One region of the Micromonospora sp. C97 genome, then DNA from elsewhere that is predicted to be linked to it. Evidence: riboswitches for the same ligand, from Rfam matches in the RefSeq annotation. Region 1 holds a riboswitch; each other region holds the start of a gene.
The links. Region 1 has a riboswitch for S-adenosylmethionine ahead of KBX26_RS12580 (ABC transporter substrate-binding protein). Riboswitches for the same ligand answer to the same signal wherever they lie in the genome.

Region 1 (6,700 bases):
GCGTTGACGGTGAGGATGTTCTGCAGCAGGTGCCGGAAACCGTCCACCCGCTCCACCACCTGGGTCAGGTGGTCGGTCACGTCGCGCAGGTAGCGGCGCAGCTCCTCGTCGGCGCTGGCGCTGCCCGCGCCGACGGCCAGCGCGTCGAGCACGCTGAGCAGGGGGCGGGCGGCCCGCTGGAACTGGATGACCTCGCGGCTGAGGCCGTAGATGCGGCGGCTGGCGTTCGGGTCGCCACCGAACACCTGGGTCTCGATCTCGTCGATGTCGTTCTCCAGCCCGGCCACCACCGGCGCGTACCCGTCGACGACCTGGTCCAGGATCGCGTACAGGACCGCCTCCGGGCCCCGGGCGAGCATCTGCGCCTCGGTCTCCATCCGCCGCCGCACCGCGGCCAGGTCCGGTGCCTCACCGTGGCGGACGGTGACCACGAAGCCGGGTCCGATGAACAGGTGCAGCTCGGAGAACTCGACCTCCTCCCGCAGGTCGTCGTAGCGGGCGGCGCGCAGCACCACGAACAGGGTGTGGCCGTAGCGCTCCAGCTTGGGCCGCTGGTGGGCGTTGATCGCGTCCTCGACCGCCAGGTCGTGCAGCCGGAACTCGCGGGCCAGTGAGGTGATCTGCTCGATGTCGGGCCGGTACAACCCGATCCAGGCCATCGCGTCGTCCTGCTCCTGCAGGCAGCGGTACGTCTCGGCGAGGCCGGACGGCGAGGCGAACCGGTGCCCCCGGAGGTAGACCGCGCTGTCCACCAGGCCGTGGGAGGCGGCGGGCGACTCCGGGGGCGGCACCACGCCGACCCTCGTCTCGTACTTGTCGAGTTGACGGCCGAAGCCACCACCCGGGCGGAAGCGACGGCCGCCGACCATGCCCTGTCCCCTCCCCCGGTGCCGTCCGGTCCGGACCGGGAGGCTGCATCCCCGGTGCCCTGGGCCCGAAACCCGCCGGGGTGTCGGCTGGGTTCCGCGCACCGGCGGACGGCAGCGGCCCCATGGGCGGATACTCACGGTGACCGTGAGCGGGATGACGGGGGACGCGCCGGTGACGTTCGACAGACGCGCCGGCCGGTTGCGGGGGTGGCTGCTCGACGCCGGCTCGGACCAGGCCGTGCAGCACCCGGGGCCGCACGGGCGCCCGCCGGAGCACCGGCACCACCCGTGGTGGAAGGTGATGTGCCTGACCGGTGTGGACTACTTCTCCACGTTGGGTTACCAGCCGGGTATCGCGGCGCTGGCCGCCGGGGCGCTCTCGCCGGTGGCGACGCTGGTGCTGGTGCTGGTGACCCTGCTGGGGGCGTTGCCGGTCTACCGGCGGGTGGCGGTGGAGAGCCCGCACGGTGAGGGTTCCATCGCGATGCTGGTCCGCCTGCTGAGCTACTGGCCGGGCAAACTGCTGGTGCTGGTGCTGCTCGGTTTCGCGGCCACCGACTTCATCATCACCATCACCCTCTCGGCCGCTGACGCGACGGCGCACATCGACGAGAACCCGTTCTGGCCGAGTGCGCTCAAGGGGCACGAGGTGCTGGTCACACTGCTGCTCGTGTCGCTGCTGGGCGCGGTGTTCCTCAAGGGATTCACCGAGGCGATCGGGATCGCCGTCGTCCTGGTCGCGGTCTACCTGACGCTGAACGCGGTGGTGGTGGCCGACGCGCTGTGGCGGGTGGTGAGGCATCCGAGCGCGGTGGGCGACTGGACCTCCGCGCTGACCACCGGGCACGGCGACCCGTGGCTGGTGGTCGGGCTGTCGCTGCTGGTCTTTCCGAAGCTGGCGTTGGGTCTGTCCGGCTTCGAGACCGGGGTGGCGGTGATGCCGAGCGTACGGGGTGACCCGCAGGATTCAGAGGCACGACCGCTGGGCCGGATCCGTGGCGCGCGCCGGCTGCTGACCACCGCAGCGGTGATCATGAGCGTTTTTCTGATCACCAGCAGCGTGACGACAACGGTGCTGATCCCGCCGGACGCCTTCCAGCCGGGCGGGCCGGCGAACGGGCGGGCGCTGGCCTATCTGGCGCACGCCCACCTCGGCGAGGTGTTCGGCACCATCTACGACCTGTCCACCATCGGGATCCTCTGGTTCGCCGGGGCGTCGGCGATGGCTGGTCTGCTCAACCTCGTGCCGCGCTACCTGCCCCGCTACGGCATGGCGCCGACCTGGGCGCGAGCCGTCCGGCCACTGGTGCTGGTCTTCACCTCGGTGGCGTTCCTGATCACGATCATCTTCGAGGCCAGCGTGGACGCGCAGGGCGGCGCGTACGCCACCGGGGTGCTGGTGTTGATCACCTCGGCCGCGACGGCGGTGACGCTCGCGGCGCTGCGGCAGCGTCAGCGCGGTCGCACCATCGCGTTCGGCGTCATCGCGGTGATCTTCGTCTACACGACGCTGGCGAACGTGGTGGAACGCCCCAGTGGCGTCAAGATCGCCGCTTGTTTCATCGGCGGGATCATCCTGGTGTCGGTGTTGTCCCGGCTGATGCGGGCCTACGAGCTGCGCGTCGATCACGTCGAACTGGATCCGGCCGCGGCCCGGATCATCGACGAACGCGCCGGCCGGCGGATCCGCCTCATCGCGCACGAACCCGACCGGCGCGACGAGGCGGAGTACCGCGCCAAGCTCGCCCAGACCATGGCGGACAACGACTTCCCCGACGACAGCGACGTCATCTTCGTCGAGGTCGAGGTCACCGACCCGTCCGACTTCGAGACCGAGGTGCTGGTCCGCGGCAGCGTCGTCGACGGCCGCTTCCCGGTGCTCAGCCTGGCCAGTTCGTCGGTGCCCACCGCGCTGGCCGCCCTGCTGCTGGAGATCCGCGACCGCAGCCGTCGGCGGCCCCACATCTACTTCGAGTGGTCCGAGGGCGGCCCGGTTCGCAACTTCCTGCGCTACCTGGCGTTCGGGCAGGGCGCGATCGCCTCGGTGACCCGGGAGATCCTGCGCCGCCAGGAACCCGACCCACACCGCCGACCGCACGTGCACGCCGGCTGACCTGGGCGCGGACGGCTCGTCGCGCACGGTGAGCGTGGTCATACCGACTGGACGCGGCACCCGTTGGTGCTGCTAGCCTCGGCGCAGGTCATGAGCGCCAGCGCGAAGCCCCGGCTCGCTGGCCGGCAACCCTCCTCCGCGGTGGGGTGCCCCGGGTGAAGACCAGGCACCGGCACGACGTCGGTGCAAGCGTGGCCTGGCACCCAGGTCAGCACAGACCCGGGAGAACCATGCGCATCCTCAGCACCACCCCACCGACTGACGTCGCGGACCTCCGCACCGGTCGACCCTCGCCCGCACTGACCCGGCGACGGCACGTGGACACGATGCGAATGTGCAGCGCCGCCTGTCGTCGCGGCACCGCGCTCTAGCACCACCCTCCCGAAACCCCTTTCCACCGGTACGCCCATCGGGCGCGCCGTCGGTGGCGCACACCCACGCCCGCCGAGACACCACCCTTCGGAGACACCAGTGCGATTCCTTCCCGCAGTGACCCGTGCCGCCGCCCTGGGGGCGGCGACGATCCTGGCCGCCACCGCCCTCACCGCCTGCGGCGACGACAGCTCGTCCGACGCCACCACCAACCCGTACGGCCTGGCCCAGCCGGGCGTGCTGCGCGCCGGCACGCTGACCGACGCCCCGCCGAACGTGTACCTCAAGGACGGCAGGTTCACCGGCTTCGACAACGACCTGCTGACCGCCGTGGCCGGCAAGCTCGGCCTCAGTGTGGAGTTCGTCGGCACCGACTTCTCCGCGCTGCTCAGCCAGGTCAACAACCGCAAGTTCGACGTCGGCAGCTCCTCGATCACCATCACCGAGGCTCGCAAGAAGACAGTCGACTTCGGCAACGGCTACGACTTCGGCTACTTCGGCCTGGACGTCCCGGCCGGCTCGCCGATCACCAGCTTCGACCAGCTCACCGGCAAGCGGGTGGTGGTGGTGCAGGGCACGGTCCAGGACGACTACGCCACCGGCAAGCAGCTGAACCCGGTGCGGGTGCCGGACTACAACGGTGCGATCAACCAGCTCAAGGCGGGCACCGCCGACGCGTGGATCGCCCCGGCGGAGATCGGCGAGAAGTCGGCCGCCGACAGCAACGGCAAGATCACCGTGGCGGCCAAGCAGCTCAGCCCGGCACCGACCGCGTACGCCGTGGCCAAGGGCAACGACAAGCTGCGCGAGGCGCTGAACAAGAGCCTCGACGAGGTCATCGCCGATGGCACCTGGACCCGGTTGCAGGCGCAGTACTACCCGGGCCGGCCGATCCCGGCGGACTTCAAGCCGGGCAGCGGCGCGGTCACTGTGGCGCCGTCGGCGTCCGCGTCGGCGGCGTCCTGAACCGGTGACGAGCGAGCGGGGCGGTAGGAGAGGCGACACATGGATCCGTTGAGCACCCTGTGGGAAACGTTCTTCGACTGGGACTCGATGCGCGAGGCGCTGCCCGAGATGCTGACCGTCGGGTTGCCCAACACGCTGATCCTGGCGGTCTCCGCCGCTCTGCTCGGCTCGGTGCTGGGCCTGCTGCTGGCCGTCGCGGGGATCTCCCGCAGCCGCTGGTTGCGCTGGCCGGCGCGGGTCTACACCGACGTGTTCCGAGGGCTGCCGGCCGCCGCGACGATCCTGCTGATCGGCGTCGGGTTGGCCCCGCTGGGCATGCAGGTCTGGGGACCGGACCCCTACCCGTTGGGCATCCTGGCGCTGTCGCTCATCGCTGCCGCGTACATCGGGGAGATCTTCCGCTCGGGCATCCAGTCGGTGGAGGCCGCCCAGTTGGAGGGCGCCCGGGCGCTCGGCTTCTCCTGGGCCGACGCGATGCGGCTGGTGATCGTCCCGCAGGGCATCCGGCGGGTGCTGCCGGCCTGGGTGAACCAGCTCATCGCGCTGATCAAGGACTCCAGCCTGGTCTACTTCCTCGGTCTGGTGGCCAGCCAGCGGGAGCTGTTCCGGATCGGGCAGGACTACGCGGCCACCACCGGTAACGAGTCGGCGCTGCTGCTGGCGGGGCTGTGCTACCTGGCGTTGACCGTTCCGTTGACGCACGTCGTGAACTGGATCGACCGCCGGCTGCGCAACGGTCGGCCGGCCACCGCGCCGACAGACGAGGACGACGACACCGCGCCGTACGCGATGGAAGGGGACCGGCGATGACCGCCGCCAGCACGACCTCGGTCAGCCTCGACGTACGCGACGTGCACCTCGCCTTCGGACCGAACCGGGTGCTGCGTGGCGTCGACCTGTCGGTGCCGCGTGGCGCGACGGCCTGTGTCATCGGCCCGTCCGGGTCGGGCAAGTCCACACTGCTGCGCACCATCAACCGGCTGATCGAACCGGACCGGGGCGACGTGCTGCTGGACGGGCGCAGCGTGCGGGGCGACGACCCGGACGCGCTGCGGCAGCGGGTGGGCATGGTGTTCCAGCAGTTCAACCTCTTCCCGCACATGAGCGTGCTGCGCAACGTCACGCTGGCGCTGCGCCGACTGCGCAAGCTCGGTGAGGACGAGGCGGACGCGCTCGCCCGCGCCCAGTTGGAGCTGGTGGGGCTTGCCGGCAAGGCGAACTCCCGACCGGCGCAGCTCTCCGGTGGTCAGCAGCAACGGGTGGCGATCGCCCGTGCGCTGGCGCTGCGGCCCGAGGTGATGCTCTTTGACGAGGCGACCTCTGCGCTCGACCCGGAGCTGGTCAAGGGTGTGCTCGGGGTGATGGCCGACCTGTCCGCCGCCGGAATGACCATGGTGGTGGTGACCCACGAGATGGGCTTCGCCCGGCAGGTCGCCGACACCGTCGCCTTCATGGACCGGGGTGTGGTGCTGGAGGCCGGCCCGCCCGAGGCCGTCTTCGAGCGGGCCGAACATCCGCGGCTGCGCCGGTTCCTCGACCAGGTGCTCTGAGCCGCGCGGGCGCGCGCGGTGGCCGACGGTCACTCGTTGGGTTCGCGCCCCAGCAGCCGGATCTCCTCGTTGTCCAGCGCGGACTGGAGTTCCTGCAGCACCAGGTCGTCGATCTCCCGGTTGTCGCGCAGTCGGGTGACCTCCCGCCTCTTGTGCGCGAGGACGCCGAGGCGCAGTTGCCGTTCCAGCCGGCGCTCATCGGCGATGGTCCCACCGCCCTCGTTGAGGTCCTCCAGGTGCCGCTGGTACTCGGCCTCCAGCCGACGCACCGAATCACCCTGGACACCGATCTCCGCGGCGACCTGCGGGAGGGCGGCCAGGCCCGCCTCGGCGGCCCGCCGCCGGGCGTGCCGGGCCTCGTCGACGCGTCCCGGGTCGCCGCTGAGCCCGGCCCAGCGCACCACCAGCGGCAGGGTGGTGCCCTGCAGGAGCATGATCAGCACGATCACCAGCGCGGTGACGAAGATGATCAGGTCGCGTTCGACCACCGGCCGGCCATCCACAGTCATCGTCGGGACGGCCAGGGCGGCGGCGAGCGACACCGCACCCCGGAAACCGGCCCAGCCCCCGACGGTCCCCACCCGCCAGCCGGAGGGACCTCGACCGACGTCGTCCACCATCCGGCGGCGGCGCAGTCGCGCCGACTGCGCTGTGACATAGATGAAGAGCAGCCGGGTGGCCACGACGACCACCGTGACCACCAGCGCGATCAGCAGCGCCCGCTGCGGCGACGTGCTGGTGATGCCCCGCACCGCGCGGGGAATCTGCGTGCCGAGCAGGACGAACAGGCCACCGTTGATCAGGAAGGTGGACAGGTCCCAGAACGCGAA
Region 2 (6,700 bases), on a different contig from region 1:
GGGAACCGGATCCGCAGCAGCCAGCCCACCGCCGGCGCGAGCAGCGCCGAGAGCAGCAGCGCGATGGCCAGCGGAATGATCACGATCTTGATCGTGCCGACGATCCGCAGCAGGGCCCAGGCCACCACGCCGATCACGATCAGTCGCCAACACCACGCGGCGGCGATCCGCAGCCCGTGCGGAACGTCGGCGTCGTCCCGGCTGGACGTGGAGCTGTGCAGGTCCACCGGTGGTTCCGCGCCGTAGACAGTGGCGCTCGTCGGCGCGGTCGGCCCCGGCACGGCCGGCGATGCCACCCGGGCGGCCGGCGACGCGTCGTTCAGCGCGTCATCCGCCGCGCCCTCGTCGGCGCGCGCCGACGCCTGTCGTGACTGGTAGGCGCGGCGAAGCCGCCCGCGTACCCGCTCGAAGCGGCTCAAGCGCACCTCCTGGCAGAGAACCCGGCCCGCCCACGGTGACAGGTCGGACAGCATACGTCCGTTCCCGACACCGTAGGGGGTTCCGCCACACAATGCCCCGACCACCTCCGGCGTAACCACCGGCCGGTAGCCGTCGGCCCACACGGTAGCGTCTGCGGCGTGACCGCCGACAACGATCTGGACGCCGGCCTGCCGATCCGCCTGCTGCACGACCGCGTGCTGGTACGCATGGAGGGCAGCGAGGGCGAACGCCGCTCCACCGCCGGCATCGTCATTCCGGCGACCGCGGCGGTCGGCAAGCGCCTCGCCTGGGCCACCGCCGTCGGGGTGGGGCCGAACGTACGCGCCATCGTCTCCGGCGACCGGGTGCTCTTCGACCCGGACGACCGCTCCGAGGTCGAGCTGCACGGCCGCGGTTACGTGCTGCTGCGGGAGCGGGACGTGCACGCCGTCGCCGCCGAGCGGATCGAGAACGACTCGACCGGCCTCTACCTCTGACGCACCTCCCCCGGCCACCAGGCCCCGTCGCGCACCGTTTGCCCGGCCGCACGACGGGAAGCCATCCGGCGACCGTGGCCCTGGGGAGGGACGATGCCGGTATTCGTGAAGAAGCTGTTGACCTGGGGCAGTGTCGCGTTCCTGATCTACTTCATGGCCTTCCGGCCGGACGGTGCCGCGCAGATGTTCCGGGCGATCGGGGCCGCGCTGATCGCGATGTTCCAGGGCCTCGGTGACTTCCTCACCTCGCTGATGACCTGAGCCGCCCGCCGCCCGCCGCCCGTCGGCAGCGCTCAGGGGTGCGTCGGCGGCCAGGGCGGCGCCGACCGCGGCCCCGGCCAGCCGGGTGCCGCGTACCCCACCGGAGCCGGGGCGGGGGCCAGCACCACCGGGATCGGCACCACCGGCTCGTGCGGCGCGTCCACCGGGCGCTGGGTGCCGTCCGGGAAGCGCAGGTGGTAGCGGCTGCCGTCCCAGACCCCCGCCGGGGCCTGCGGGTCCCGACCGACGAAGAACGTCCGGTACGCGCTGATCGCGTCCAGCAACTCCCGCTCCTCACGTGCGGTCCGCTCCTGGTCGGCGGGCTTGCGGTCCAGACCGCGCAGCGTCCCGTCGCGCAGCAGGGCCAGCCGGGTCGCGGCGGACTGGTAACCCCGCATCGCCCGCACCCCGGCGTCGCCGGCCACCCGCCGCGCCCAACTGCGGGCGGCGTGTCGTCTGCCGAGGCTGCTCAGGGCGGCCACCTCGGGCGGGCTGAGCCAGCCGGCGCGTACGTAGTCGGGCAGGACCCGCTCGGTGAGCCGCCCCTCCCAGGCGCGCAGCCACAGCGCCAGCCCCACGGTGCCGAAGAAGACCGGCACCATCAGGCCCAGGAAGCCGTACAGCATGATCACCGCCTCGCCGGTGGCCTGGGTGAGCGTGGGCAGCAGGTTCCACGTGCCGTGCAGCATCATCGCGAGCAGCAGGCCGGCGATCGGGGCGAGCACCCGGATGCGCCGGTCGGCCGTCCGGGAGGCGATCCCCAGCCCCACACCGGTCATCGAGGTGAAAAGGGGATGGGCGAACCCGAACAGCAGGATCCGCAGGATGAAGATCGCGATGACCTGCTGGATGCCGGTCGCCGGGCCATAGCGGTCGGCACCGGAGGCGTAGCCCAACCCGCCCAGGTAGAGGATGTTCTCCACCATCGCGAAGCCGACCGCGGAGAGCCCGCAGTAGACCAGGCCGTCGGTGATCCCGGACCATTCGCGGCGGCGGAACACCAGCAGCAGGATCGGGCCCAGCGCCTTGGTCAACTCCTCGATGAACGGCGCCACCAGCACCCCGGTGAGCGCGGACGGCAGGCCCCAGTCGGCGAACCGGTTGGCCGCGAAGTCGTTCACAGTGAGCGAGGCGGCGGTGGAGACGAACGCACCCCAGGCGAAGCAGAAGATCAGATACTTCAGCGGCTCGGGTTCGTACCGGTCCAACCAGAGGAAGCAGCCGACCAGCACCGGCACCGGCAGGATGGCGGCCACCACCCCGATCAGCAGGGCCTGCGCACCGAGCGACTGGCCGAGCGTGAAGACCATGAACACCGCGCACGCCGCGATGAACAGCACCACCCCGGCCAGCACCAGGAACCGCCGCCAGCCCAGTCGGCGCAGCGGCATCCGGGGCGTCTCGGCCACCGGCGGGGCGGCGGGCGCGGGCGGGCCGGCGGGCGACGGCGGCAGCGGTGAACCGGGCGGGGTGTCGGCCATGCGGTCAGCGTAGCCATCCACCGCCGGCTGGTTCGGCCGCATCGGTAGCCGCTATGCTGCCGGCAGGTCACGAGCGCCAGCGTCAAACCCCGGTTTGCTGGCCGGCAACCCTCGTCGAGTTCGCGGTGGGGTGCCCCGGGTGATGACCGGGCCCAGCCCGATCGGTGTGCTGGGCAAGCGCGGACCCCGTCCCGATGTCGCACCCGGGGTCCCTGACCCCGGAGGTTCCGGCGTGTCCGTCACCCTCGTTCCCTCGCTGCCCACAGTGCCCGCCAGGCCGTCCGCGCCGCTCGACGTCCTCGGTGTGCCCGGCGAGATCAACCTGGACTACGCGGCCAGCGCACCGTGCGCGCGGGCCGCCGCCGACGCGGTGGCCGAGCTGCTGCCCTGGTACGCCAGCGTGCACCGCGGCGCGGGAGCGCTGTCGCGACGCTGCACCCTCGCCTACGAGCAGGCCCGGCAGACGATCGGGGACCACTTCCGCGCTCGCGCCGACGATCACGTGATCTTCACCCGCAACACCACGGACGCGCTCAACCTGCTGGCGCGGGCCGTGCCGGCCGGCACGACGGTCGTCACGTTCGCCGGCGAACACCACGCCAACCTGCTGCCCTGGCCGCGCGGATCGGTGCGGCTGCCGGTGCCCACCGATCCCGACGGGGCGGTACGCGATCTCGCCGCCGCCCTGACCGAGCTGCGTCGGGGCAGCAACCCGGCGCTGCCGGTGCTGGTCGCGGTGACCGGTGCGAGCAACGTGACCGGTGAGCGGTGGCCGGTCGCCGAGTTGGCGCGGGTGGCCCACCGGCACGGTGCCCGGATCGTGCTCGACGCCGCGCAACTCGCCCCGCACGCCCCGGTCGACCTGCTCACGCTGGACGTCGACTATCTGGCCGTGTCCGGCCACAAGCTGTACGCGCCGTTCGGCGCGGGCGTGCTGATCGGCCGGGCGGACTGGTTGGACGCCGCGCCGCCGTACCTGGCCGGCGGCGGGGCCACCAGTCACGTCGGTCCGGCCACCCACGACGTGACCTGGGCGACCGGTCCGGCCCGCCACGAGGGCGGCACCCCGAACCTGCTCGGCGCGGTTGCGCTGGCGGCGGTGTGCGCGGCGCTCGACGACGCGGACCGGGCCGCGCTGGCCGCCCACGAGCAGGCAGTGCTGGCCCGGCTGCGGACCGGCCTCGCCGCCCTGCCGCACGTCGTGGAGCTGCGCACCTTCGGCCCGGACGCGCCCCGGGTCGGCATCGTCTCGTTCGTGGTCGCCGGTCGGGACTCCACCGAGGTGGCCACCCGGCTGGCCGCCGAGCACCACATCGGCGTACGGGACGGGTTGTTCTGTGCCCACCCGCTGGCCCGGCGGCTGCTCAGTGAGGCGGCGGGACGTACCGGCCGGCGGGACCTGCCGCCCACCGCGCTGCGCGCCAGCATCGGGCTGGGCAGCACGGCCGCCCAGGTGGACCGGCTGCTCGCGGCGCTGGCCGAGCTGGGCTGAGGCCCGGCCGGCGGCGGCCCGCGCTCAGCCGATCGGCGGGGCGGTGGGTGGCTTCGGCGCCTCGCCGGGCTCGGCGGGCTCACCGACCGGGCGTTCCTGCTCCCCGAAGGCGGTGCGGATCCACCGGTTCGCCTCCTCCTGCTCGATTCCGGAGGCGACCAGCAGGTCGCTCGCTGTGGTGCGGACCTGGGCGACCACCACACTGCCGGAGAAGCCGACCCCCTCGCCGTACGCCCGGCCGGCCTCGCTGACCGCCCGCAGTGACCGTTCCCGGGCCTTCTCCGGCTCCTCACCGGCGGCGAACTCGTGCTTGAGCAGCCGGACCGACTCGGCGAGGTGGCCGATCGCGTCCGGCATCGGATCGGGCACCGGTTCCTCGTCCTCGACCAGCGTGACGGACCGGCGGATCAACGTGCCGCTGTTGCGCATCGCCCGGTCGATCGGGTCGGCCGCCTCGGCGTAGTGGGTCAGTTCGTCGCGGCGGTGCCAACGGGCCGGGGAGAGGGTGGCGGTCTCCTTCGCCCCCTCGATCGCCTCGCCCAGCGTGGCCAACTCCTCCTTGTTGTTGCGCAACCTCTCCAGCGCGCCCTGGATGGTGGCGCGGTCCCGGTTGCGCAGCCCGTCGGCGGTGGCGTCGAGCTGGGAGGCGAGCAGGTCCAGGGCGGGTCGGGCGGCCCGGTTGATCACCCGGAGCGGGTTCAGCGGCAGCAGCACCGCCGTGACCAGCAGCGCGATCCCACCGCCGAGGAACGCGTCGACGAAGCGGGGGATCTCCAGGTTCTGGGTCGACGGGCTCAGCGTCACGATCAGCACCGCGGTGGCCGCCGCCTGGATGACGATCGCCACGCTCGCCCCGGCGAAGATGGTGAGCAGAATCGCCACGGTGACCACCAGGCCGAGCTGCCACGCGCCAGTGCCGAGGAAGTAGATCAGCAGGTCACCGACTGCCACCCCGACGCCCACCCCGACGATCAGCTCCACCGTCCGGCGGAACCGCTGACCGACCGAGGCGGCCAGGGTGCCGACCGCGGAGATCGGCGCGAAGACTGGTTGCGGGTTGCCGAGCAGCCGGTGCGAGACGAAGTACGCGAGCCCGGCCGCCAGCCCGGCCTGCACGGCGAGCCCACCGGCCATCCGTACCCGGTGCAGCCGGTCGTGCAGGGTGGCTCGACCGCGGTGACGCAGCTCTTGGGTGGCTTCGGCGATCCGCGCGCCGTCGATGTCCACCAGCCCTTCACGCAGCGCGGTACGTCGTACCACCGGAGGTCGCTTGTCGCGGGCCACGGCCATGGGCGCGACTACCCGTGGTGGGCTCGCTGAATCCTCCCGTCCGGCGCGTCGCGGGCGGATGCGGCAGACTCGGGCGGTGGCTGATCTGCTGGACCGGTGGCGGGCGGCGGCCCGGGATGCCGGCGCGAGGCCCGACCCGGACACGACCCGGGCCGGGGAGATGGTGATCGCCCGGTGGCGGGAGCCGCACCGGCACTATCACACGCTGGCCCATCTGACGGCGGTGCTCGATGTGGTGGACCAGCACGCCGACCTGGCCGATCGGGTCGACGTGGTCCGGTTGGCGGCCTGGTTCCACGACGTGGTCTACGACCCCCGGGCCGCTGGCGACGCCAACGAACGCGACAGCGCGGCACTGGCCGGGAGCGTGCTCACCGGGCTCGGGGTGCCGACGTCCACGGTGGCCGAGGTGCACCGGCTGGTGGTGCTCACCGCCGGGCACTCGGTGACCCCGGACGACCGGGACGGCGCGCTGCTCTGCGATGCGGACCTGGCCGTGCTGGCCGCGCCGCCGGCCCGCTACGAGCGGTACGCGGCGGCGATCCGCCGGGAGTACGCCCACGTGCCGGAGCCGGCCTTCCGGGCTGGACGGGCCGCGGTGTTGACCGGCCTGCTGGCGCTGCCCGCGCTGTTCCGGCTGCCGCCGCTGGCGACCCGGTGGGAAGAGCCTGCCCGGGCCAACGTGCGCCGGGAACTCGCCGCGCTCAGCGGGGAGCCGCAGAACGCGGGCTGACCAGGTGCTTCGGGCGACGCAGGCCGGTGCTGCGGAGCAACTGGACCAGTTCCCGGCTCGGCACGACCTGCGCACCGAGCCACACCGCCGCCGCGAACCGGTCGGCCGGGATGTCGTAGTGGTCCCGGTCGAAGCCGCGCCTCGGCGCGCCGAGCGTCTCGGCGAAGGCGTGCAGCTCGGCGTACGAGACGTCACTGATCAGGTGCGACCAGAGCCGGCCGCGCCACGGCCAGGCCGGCCGGTCCAGGTAGAGCATGATGTCCAAGCTATCCCGTCGAGTCGATCATGTTGTTGATCGCCGGTCGGCGGCTTAGCCTCGGCTGCATGGCTGCCACCGCGCTCCTCGACGACCTGCGCGCCGCGCTCGGTGACGACGCCGTGCTCACCGACCCGGACCTGCTGCTGATGCACCAGCGCGACGAGGCCGACCTGTGCGCCGCCGGCCTGCCGTTGGTGGTGACCCGCCCGCGCGACACCGGGCAGGTGGTCGCCGTGGTCCAGGCCGCGGCGCGACACGGCGTACCGG
Region 3 (6,700 bases), on a different contig from region 1:
GAGGGGTTGCTCCGGTTGCTGGCCGTGCTGGGTTACCTGGCGATCGTCCTGCTGGTGGTGGCCGGCCTGGCGTTCCTGCTGTCGGTGACCACGGACGCCGCGCTGGGCGCGGTGGGTGGTGCGGTGCTGCTCTGGATCCTGTCGAGCATCCTGGACCAGATCACCGCCCTGGGCGCGTTGCGTGACTTCCTGCCCACCCACTTCAGCACCGCCTGGCTGGGGCTGCTGTCGACTCCGGTGCAGACCGACGACGTGGTGCGCGGCTGCATCTCGGCGATCAGCTACGCGACGTTGTTCTGGGGATTGGCGTTCTGGCGGTTCACCCGAAAGGACATCACGTCGTAGCGGGGCGGCTCACAACCGGCTGTCGGGTGGGCTCACCGACGACGGCACCACGCTCGGCGCCGGCGGTGGGGCCGGCCGGGTCGGTACCGGCGCGGACGGGTCGGCCTTCTTCCAGGCGCTGACGCCGATCCGGCCGGTGTTGCCGAGGTCGATCGGCCCGTCCGGGTCGACCTCCTCGGCCGGCTGCCCGGCGGCAGGCGCCACTGTCAGAAACGCGCCGTTGGTGGCCACCACTGTCGAGTCGGTGACCAGGTTGCGCCAGAGCACCACGGCGGTGGCCCGCTCACCGGCAGCGAGGGTGATCTTCCGGGGCGGTTGGTCGAAGCCCATGGTGATCTCCTTGGCGCCGTTGACCACCCGAAGCATGATCGGCTCGCGTTCCTCGTCGAACACGTGCAGCACCGGGTAGCCGTTGAGCTGGTAGGGATGCTCGCCGCAGTTGACCAGCTCGATGCCGAGGGCGCGCAGGCCCGAGGCGGCGTCCCCGCCGGTCGCCCGGATCCGGACGCCGGAGGCCGGACACTCGGCCACCGGAGCGACGCTGGGCGACTGGGTGGGGCTCGACGGGGTCGGTGGCGGGCCCGTCGGGTCCCCACCCTGGCCGCGATGGTCACCGGGGGTGCAGGCGGCGAGTGCGAGAGGCACCGCGACCACTGCGCTGAACCATCGCCGTGCTGCCGTGCAGCTGAAGATCATGTGTCGATCCTCACCCATCGAGGTGCCTCACCGCTGCCTGGCCCCGCAGCAGCGCTGGTGTGCACCTGCCGTCTGCTGGTCCGGGCCTCTGGAGCTGCCCCGGATCCGGGGCGGTGACGCTGTCCCTGGCCGGCTGATGTGCCGTCCCGGTATGCCTTTCGAGCTGAATCGTTCAGGGCATCGCTCGGGCGTCCGCCCAGCTCGGCCAGCGCCGCGAGCAGCCGGTCCGCCGGTGTCTGAGGTGGGGTAACCGGCCGTACCCACACTGTGGGAGCGTGCCCATGGCGGTCGGAGCGACGCGACATCGATTGTTTTCGCAGCTCAGGGGATCGGGTGGCCGGCTCCGTGAGGCGGCGAGCGCTCGACGAGGGCCCTGCACGCCGGTACATTCCAACCGGGGACTTTCCCACTAACAAGGAATCTATAACCTTCGATACTTTCATGCCTCACATTGAGGGAATCCAATCCCTTCGATGGAGGTACCGATGAACGTTTCTCGGCTCGGCGGGCCGACCCTGTCCCTGTTCCGCATCGTGATCGGCCTGCTGTTCGCTTTGCATGGTGTGACCTCGGTGTTCGGGTTGTTCGGCGGCAACCCCGTGACCGGTGCGGCGATAGCCCCCGGCACCTGGCCGGGCTGGTGGGCCGCGTTGATCCAGCTGGTCTGCGGCGCGCTGGTGCTGGCCGGCCTCTTCACCCGACCCGCCGCTCTGCTCGCATCCGGCTCGATGGCGTACGCCTACTTCGTCGTGCACCAGCCGGATCATCTGCTGCCGCTGCACAACGGTGGTGAGCTGTCGGCACTCTTCTGCTGGTCGTTCCTGCTGATCGCGGCCCTCGGTCCGGGTTCCTGGGCGCTCGACACGCTGCTCGCGCGTCGCCGCGAGGTTGAGTCCGCGCCGGCGACGCCGATGGCTGAGAGCAGCTCGATCGTCGTCTGACCGCACCCGTTCCGCGTCGCCGGGGCCTCGACGAGGCGGCCCCGGCGACGCGCCGGTCAAGGGCGGTCGTCCGCAGCCCCGGCTCTGTGCCCCGCGCGCCGGCCCGGCTCTGTGCCCCGCGCGCCGGCCCGGCTCTGTGCCCCGCGCGCCGGCTCCCAGCTGGGCGCTGATGTCGTAAACGATTCAGCTCCAAAGCGTGCGCGAATGGTAGGTGTCACCCGCTCCGCAGCCGTGACCGTCAGCGACACGTGCGGGAGGGGCCGAGGCGGGAGCGTCAGGCCGGTCGGTGGTGGGCGAGGACCGCGTCCAGCAGGCCGGGGTAGAGCTTGTCCAGCTCGTCGCGGCGCAGCCGGACCAGCCGGCTCGTGCCGGCGGCGCGGGTTCGGGTCAGGCCCGCCTCGCGCAGCACCTTGAGGTGGTGGCTGCGGGTCGCCTTGGAGACGCCGAAGTCGAAGCTGCCGCAGGGGGACTCGCCGCCCTCGGCGAGCGCCCGGACGATCTGTAGCCGCACGTCGTCGGCGAGCGCGGCCAGCACGCTGGTGACCGGTACGGCGGTCAGGTCGGGTTCGTGCGGCTCCATGTGACCAGTGTAACCGTTGTTCGACAATTGTCGAACAAGCTCCTACTGTCGGTGTCGTTGGTTCGACGATACTCGAACATTGGAGTTGCCGATGCGATCCCGCGCCACCGCTTACCCACTGGTCGCCGTGCTCGGCTGGGGCGTGATGTTCCCGATCCTGGCCAGCGCGCTCGACCGGGTCGACCCGCTCAATTTGACCACCGCGCGCTACCTGCTGGCCGCCGTCGTCCTGGTCGCCATCCTGCTGCTCCGCGAGGGGGCCGGCGCGCTGCGGCACGGTGGAAGGGCGCTGGAGGTGGTGGTGCTCGGCGTGGTCGGCTTCGCGGGGTTCAACCTGCTCACGAACCTGGCGCTCGAACACGCCGCCCCGCAGCAGGTCTCCCTCTTCGTGGCCACCACCCCGGTGATCACCCAGCTCGTCCGCTGGGCTCGCGACGGCGTACGCCCGAAGCCGCTCCTGCTGGCCCTCTCCCTGGTGGCGCTCATCGGAGTCGGCCTGGTGATCACGCGCGGCAGCCTGGCCGGGCTCGGCCAGTTCGGCCTCGGCGGGCTGATGATGATCGGCGCGGTGCTGGGCTGGGCCATCTACACCCACGGCGCCAGCCGGTTCGGCGAGTGGACGCCGCTGCGCTTCACCACACTGACCGCGCTCGCCGGCACGGCCGCCATGCTCGTCCTGAGCATCGGCGCCGACGCCGTCGGCTGGCAGCACGCGCCAGGCGCCGCCGACCTCGTGGCGGTCACCCCGCAGCTGGCGTACGCCGTCGTGGTGGGTGCCGTCATCGCGGTCCTGGCCTGGAACACCGGCGTGCAGCGACTCGGTGCCGCCAACGCCGCGCTGTTCATGAACCTGGTTCCGGTGACCACCTTCGCGGTGCAGATCGCCCGTGGCTACCGCCCGGAACCCGTCGAACTGGTCGGGGCCGCCATCACGATCGCCGCCCTGATCGCCGCGAATCTCGCCGCCCGCCCCCGGACCACGCCGCTGCCCCAGTCGGGTGCGGTGACGGACCCGATCGCGGTGACCGACCCGGTGGCCGTGAACGCCCGCTGACCCACTCCCTGGGATTCGCCCTGGAGGCCACGGCCAGCTTTGCCTAGACTCGGCGGCACAACTGAATACCTCATCCAGAGGGGCTGAGGGATACGGCCCGACGACGCCCCGGCAACCACCCCGCGCGCTCACCGCTGAGCGACCCGCGGGGCAGGTGCCAATTCCGTCCCCGCCGCACGGTGCGATGCGGGGAAAGATGAGAGGACTCTCGACATGACGTCGACGCTCGTCAGCTCCGGCATCGACACCTCTGCCAGCCCGGCCCGCGCCCTGGTCTGCCGCGCCTGTTCGGCCCGCTACCCGCTCGCCGCCCAGCACGCCTGTTACGAGTGTTTCGGCCCGCTGGAGGTCGACTACGACACCTCCGCGCTGGCCACCGTCACCCGTGAACAGATCGAAGCCGGCCCGGACAACATCTGGCGGTACGCTGCACTGCTGCCCGCCGGTCAGGACCCGGCCAGCCGGGTCACCCTCGACCCGGGGCTGACCCCGTTGGTGGCGGCCCCGCACCTCGCCGCCGAGTTGGGCATCACCGCGCCGCTGTGGGTCAAGGACGACAGCGCCAACCCCACCCACTCGTTCAAGGACCGGGTCGTCTCGGTGGCGCTCACCGCCGCCAAGGCGCTCGGCTTCACCCGGTTCGCCTGCGCGTCGACCGGCAACCTGGCCAACTCGGTGGCCGCCCACGCCGCCCGCGCCGGCGTGCCCTCGGTGGTCTTCATCCCCAGCGACCTGGAGCAGGGCAAGGTCATCACCACCGCCGTCTACGGTGGCGAACTGGTCGCCATCGACGGTTCGTACGACGATGTCAACCGGCTCTGCGGCGAGCTGGTGGAGACCGACGAATTCGAGGACACGGCGTTCGTCAACGTGAACGTCCGGCCGTACTACGCAGAGGGTTCCAAGACCCTCGGCTACGAGGTGGCCGAGCAGCTGGGCTGGCGGATCCCGGCGCAGGTGGTCATTCCGATGGCCAGCGGCGAGCTGCTCACCAAGATTGACAAGGCGTTCTCCGAGCTGGTCGAGATCGGCCTGGTCGAGGCGCCGGCCGGCGGCTGGAAGGTCTTCGGTGCGCAGTCCGCAGGCTGCAACCCGATCGCCACCGCCCTGCACGGCGGGACCGACACGATCATCCCGGTCAAGCCGACCGGCATCGCCAAGTCGCTCAACATCGGCGACCCGGCAGCCGGCCTCTACGCCCTGGAAGCGGTCCGCCGCACCGGCGGCTGGATGGAGTACGTCGACGACGACGAGATCCGGGCGGGCATCCGCGACCTGGCCCGCACGACCGGGGTCTTCGCCGAGACCGCGGGTGGGGTGACAGTGGCCGTGCTGCGCAAGCTGGTCGAGTCCGGTCGGCTCGACCCGTCGGCGGAGACCGTCGTGTTCAACACCGGCGAGGGTCTGAAGACCATCGACGCGGTGGCCGGCCAGGTTGGCCCGACCCACCACATCAAGCCCTCGCTGCGTGCCGCCCGCGACGCCGGCCTCCTCGGCTGACCCACGGGCCAGGTGGATCAGCCAGTAACTGGGTTTTCGCTGTGAGTGTGGAAAACCCGCCGCTACGGACTTGACGGCAGGAACCGGACGGCGCAAGATGCTCCGTGCGGGAGGGCATTTCGCCGAAGACTTTTGAAGTTCTTGCGACCCAACGCCGGAGGCGTTGTGCGAGTGTCCCTCCCGACCACGTTCGATCGGGCCAGCGATTAATTCGCTGGCCCGATCGCTTTTGCCTGGTGCACCCTCAGCGCAATGAGCATCACTATCGCGTCGTTCGACGGCGCCGACCGGACCGCGGTCGACGAGGCGTACCGGATCGGGTCAGCGGTCAACCACGCCGACCTGCCGGACTTCCCGCCCTCCTGCCGGCGCCGCTTCGACGCGCTGTTCCACACGCCGATGCCCGGCACCCGGTCACTCTGGGCGCTGGCCCGACTGGACGGCGTGCCGGCCGGCTACCTCCAACTGGACCTGCCGCAGCTCGACAACACCGACAACGCCACCGCCGACCTGCTGGTGCATCCCCAGCTGCGGCGTCGTGGAGTCGGCCGGGCCCTGCACGAGTACGGCGTGCGTCTGCTCCGCGAACACGGCCGCAAGCGGGTGGTGGGGATGGCGGTCTCCGCGCTGCCCGGCGGGCCGGCCCGAAGCGTGGCCGGTGACGCGTTCGCCGCCGCTACCGGAGCGCAGCCCGCCCTCGCCGAGGTGCGCCGACGGCTCGACGTCAGCAAGCTCGACCGGGTCGCGCTGCGGGCTTCGCTCGCCGAGGCCCGCCCGCGGGCCGAGGGCTACCAGTCGGTCTGCTGGCAGGGGGCCACCCCGCCGGAGTACGTCGCCGACATCGCCTACCTCGACGGCCGGCTGCTGATGGACGCGCCCATGGGCGACGTGCAGTGGGAGCCGGAGCGGGTGGACGCCGAGCGCATCCGCGGCAACGAGCGGGCGCTGGACGCCCGGGGCCGGCGGCGCTACCACCTCGGGATGCGCCACGAGGCGTCCGGTCGACTTGTCGCCTGGACGCTGCTGGACGTGGGTGCCTCCGCCGACTGGCACGCGTTCCAGCAGATCACCATCGTCGACCCGGCCCACCGTGGGCACCGGCTCGGCCTCATCGCCAAGGCGGAGAACCTGCACCACCTGCTCACCCACCAGCCGGCGATACAGGTGATCGACACCTGGAACGCGACAAGCAACAGCTACATGGTGGCGATCAACGAGCAGCTCGGCTTCCGCCCGGTGGACTCCTGGACCGACTGGCAGCTCACCCTCTGACAGGTATCGGCGCTACTGCTCGCGGACCTGACTCAGGCATGCGCCGCTGCCGGGCATTCGCGCTACTGCTCGCGGACCTGACTCAGGCATGATGGCGGGCATGACGGAGACCCCGCATCCCCTGTACGACAGGCACGCCGACACCCTCAACCGTGCGCTGACCGCGATCACGGAGCGGGGCTACTGGTCCGCCTATCCTGAATCCCCCAGCCCCCGGGTGTACGGCGAGACCGCCGCCGCCGACGGTAAGGCCGCCTTCGAGGCGTACCTCGGTGGTGATTTTCCGCTCGACCAGCCCGGCAGCGGCGCTCG

Region 2: another riboswitch for S-adenosylmethionine. It lies ahead of KBX26_RS05025 (aminotransferase class V-fold PLP-dependent enzyme); the one in region 1 lies ahead of KBX26_RS12580 (ABC transporter substrate-binding protein).
Region 3: another riboswitch for S-adenosylmethionine. It lies ahead of thrC (threonine synthase); the one in region 1 lies ahead of KBX26_RS12580 (ABC transporter substrate-binding protein).

The regions. Positions count from the first base shown of each region.
Region 1 is NZ_JAGPXU010000007.1:25,617-32,316, reverse strand. It holds gene corA (magnesium/cobalt transporter CorA) at 1-869, opposite strand, end outside; gene KBX26_RS12585 (amino acid transporter) at 1,024-2,982, shown strand; SAM riboswitch class IV at 3,069-3,180, shown strand; gene KBX26_RS12580 (ABC transporter substrate-binding protein) at 3,454-4,320, shown strand; gene KBX26_RS12575 (amino acid ABC transporter permease) at 4,360-5,130, shown strand; gene KBX26_RS12570 (amino acid ABC transporter ATP-binding protein) at 5,127-5,870, shown strand; gene KBX26_RS12565 (Na+/H+ antiporter) at 5,900-6,700, opposite strand, start outside.
Region 2 is NZ_JAGPXU010000002.1:388,018-394,717, forward strand. It holds gene KBX26_RS05005 (AI-2E family transporter) at 1-419, opposite strand, end outside; gene KBX26_RS05010 (co-chaperone GroES) at 579-917, shown strand; gene KBX26_RS05015 (hypothetical protein) at 1,011-1,178, shown strand; gene KBX26_RS05020 (PrsW family intramembrane metalloprotease) at 1,211-2,701, opposite strand; SAM riboswitch class IV at 2,725-2,845, shown strand; gene KBX26_RS05025 (aminotransferase class V-fold PLP-dependent enzyme) at 2,892-4,151, shown strand; gene KBX26_RS05030 (FUSC family protein) at 4,176-5,435, opposite strand; gene KBX26_RS05035 (metal-dependent phosphohydrolase) at 5,518-6,174, shown strand; gene KBX26_RS05040 (DUF4031 domain-containing protein) at 6,146-6,430, opposite strand; gene KBX26_RS05045 (FAD-binding oxidoreductase) at 6,499-6,700, shown strand, end outside.
Region 3 is NZ_JAGPXU010000002.1:408,380-415,079, reverse strand. It holds gene KBX26_RS05130 (ABC transporter permease) at 1-345, shown strand, start outside; gene KBX26_RS05125 (DUF4232 domain-containing protein) at 355-1,041, opposite strand; gene KBX26_RS05120 (DoxX family protein) at 1,527-1,982, shown strand; gene KBX26_RS05115 (helix-turn-helix transcriptional regulator) at 2,257-2,562, opposite strand; gene KBX26_RS05110 (DMT family transporter) at 2,654-3,616, shown strand; SAM riboswitch class I at 3,684-3,819, shown strand; gene thrC (threonine synthase) at 3,830-5,116, shown strand; gene KBX26_RS05100 (GNAT family N-acetyltransferase) at 5,369-6,388, shown strand; gene paaN (phenylacetic acid degradation protein PaaN) at 6,489-6,700, shown strand, end outside.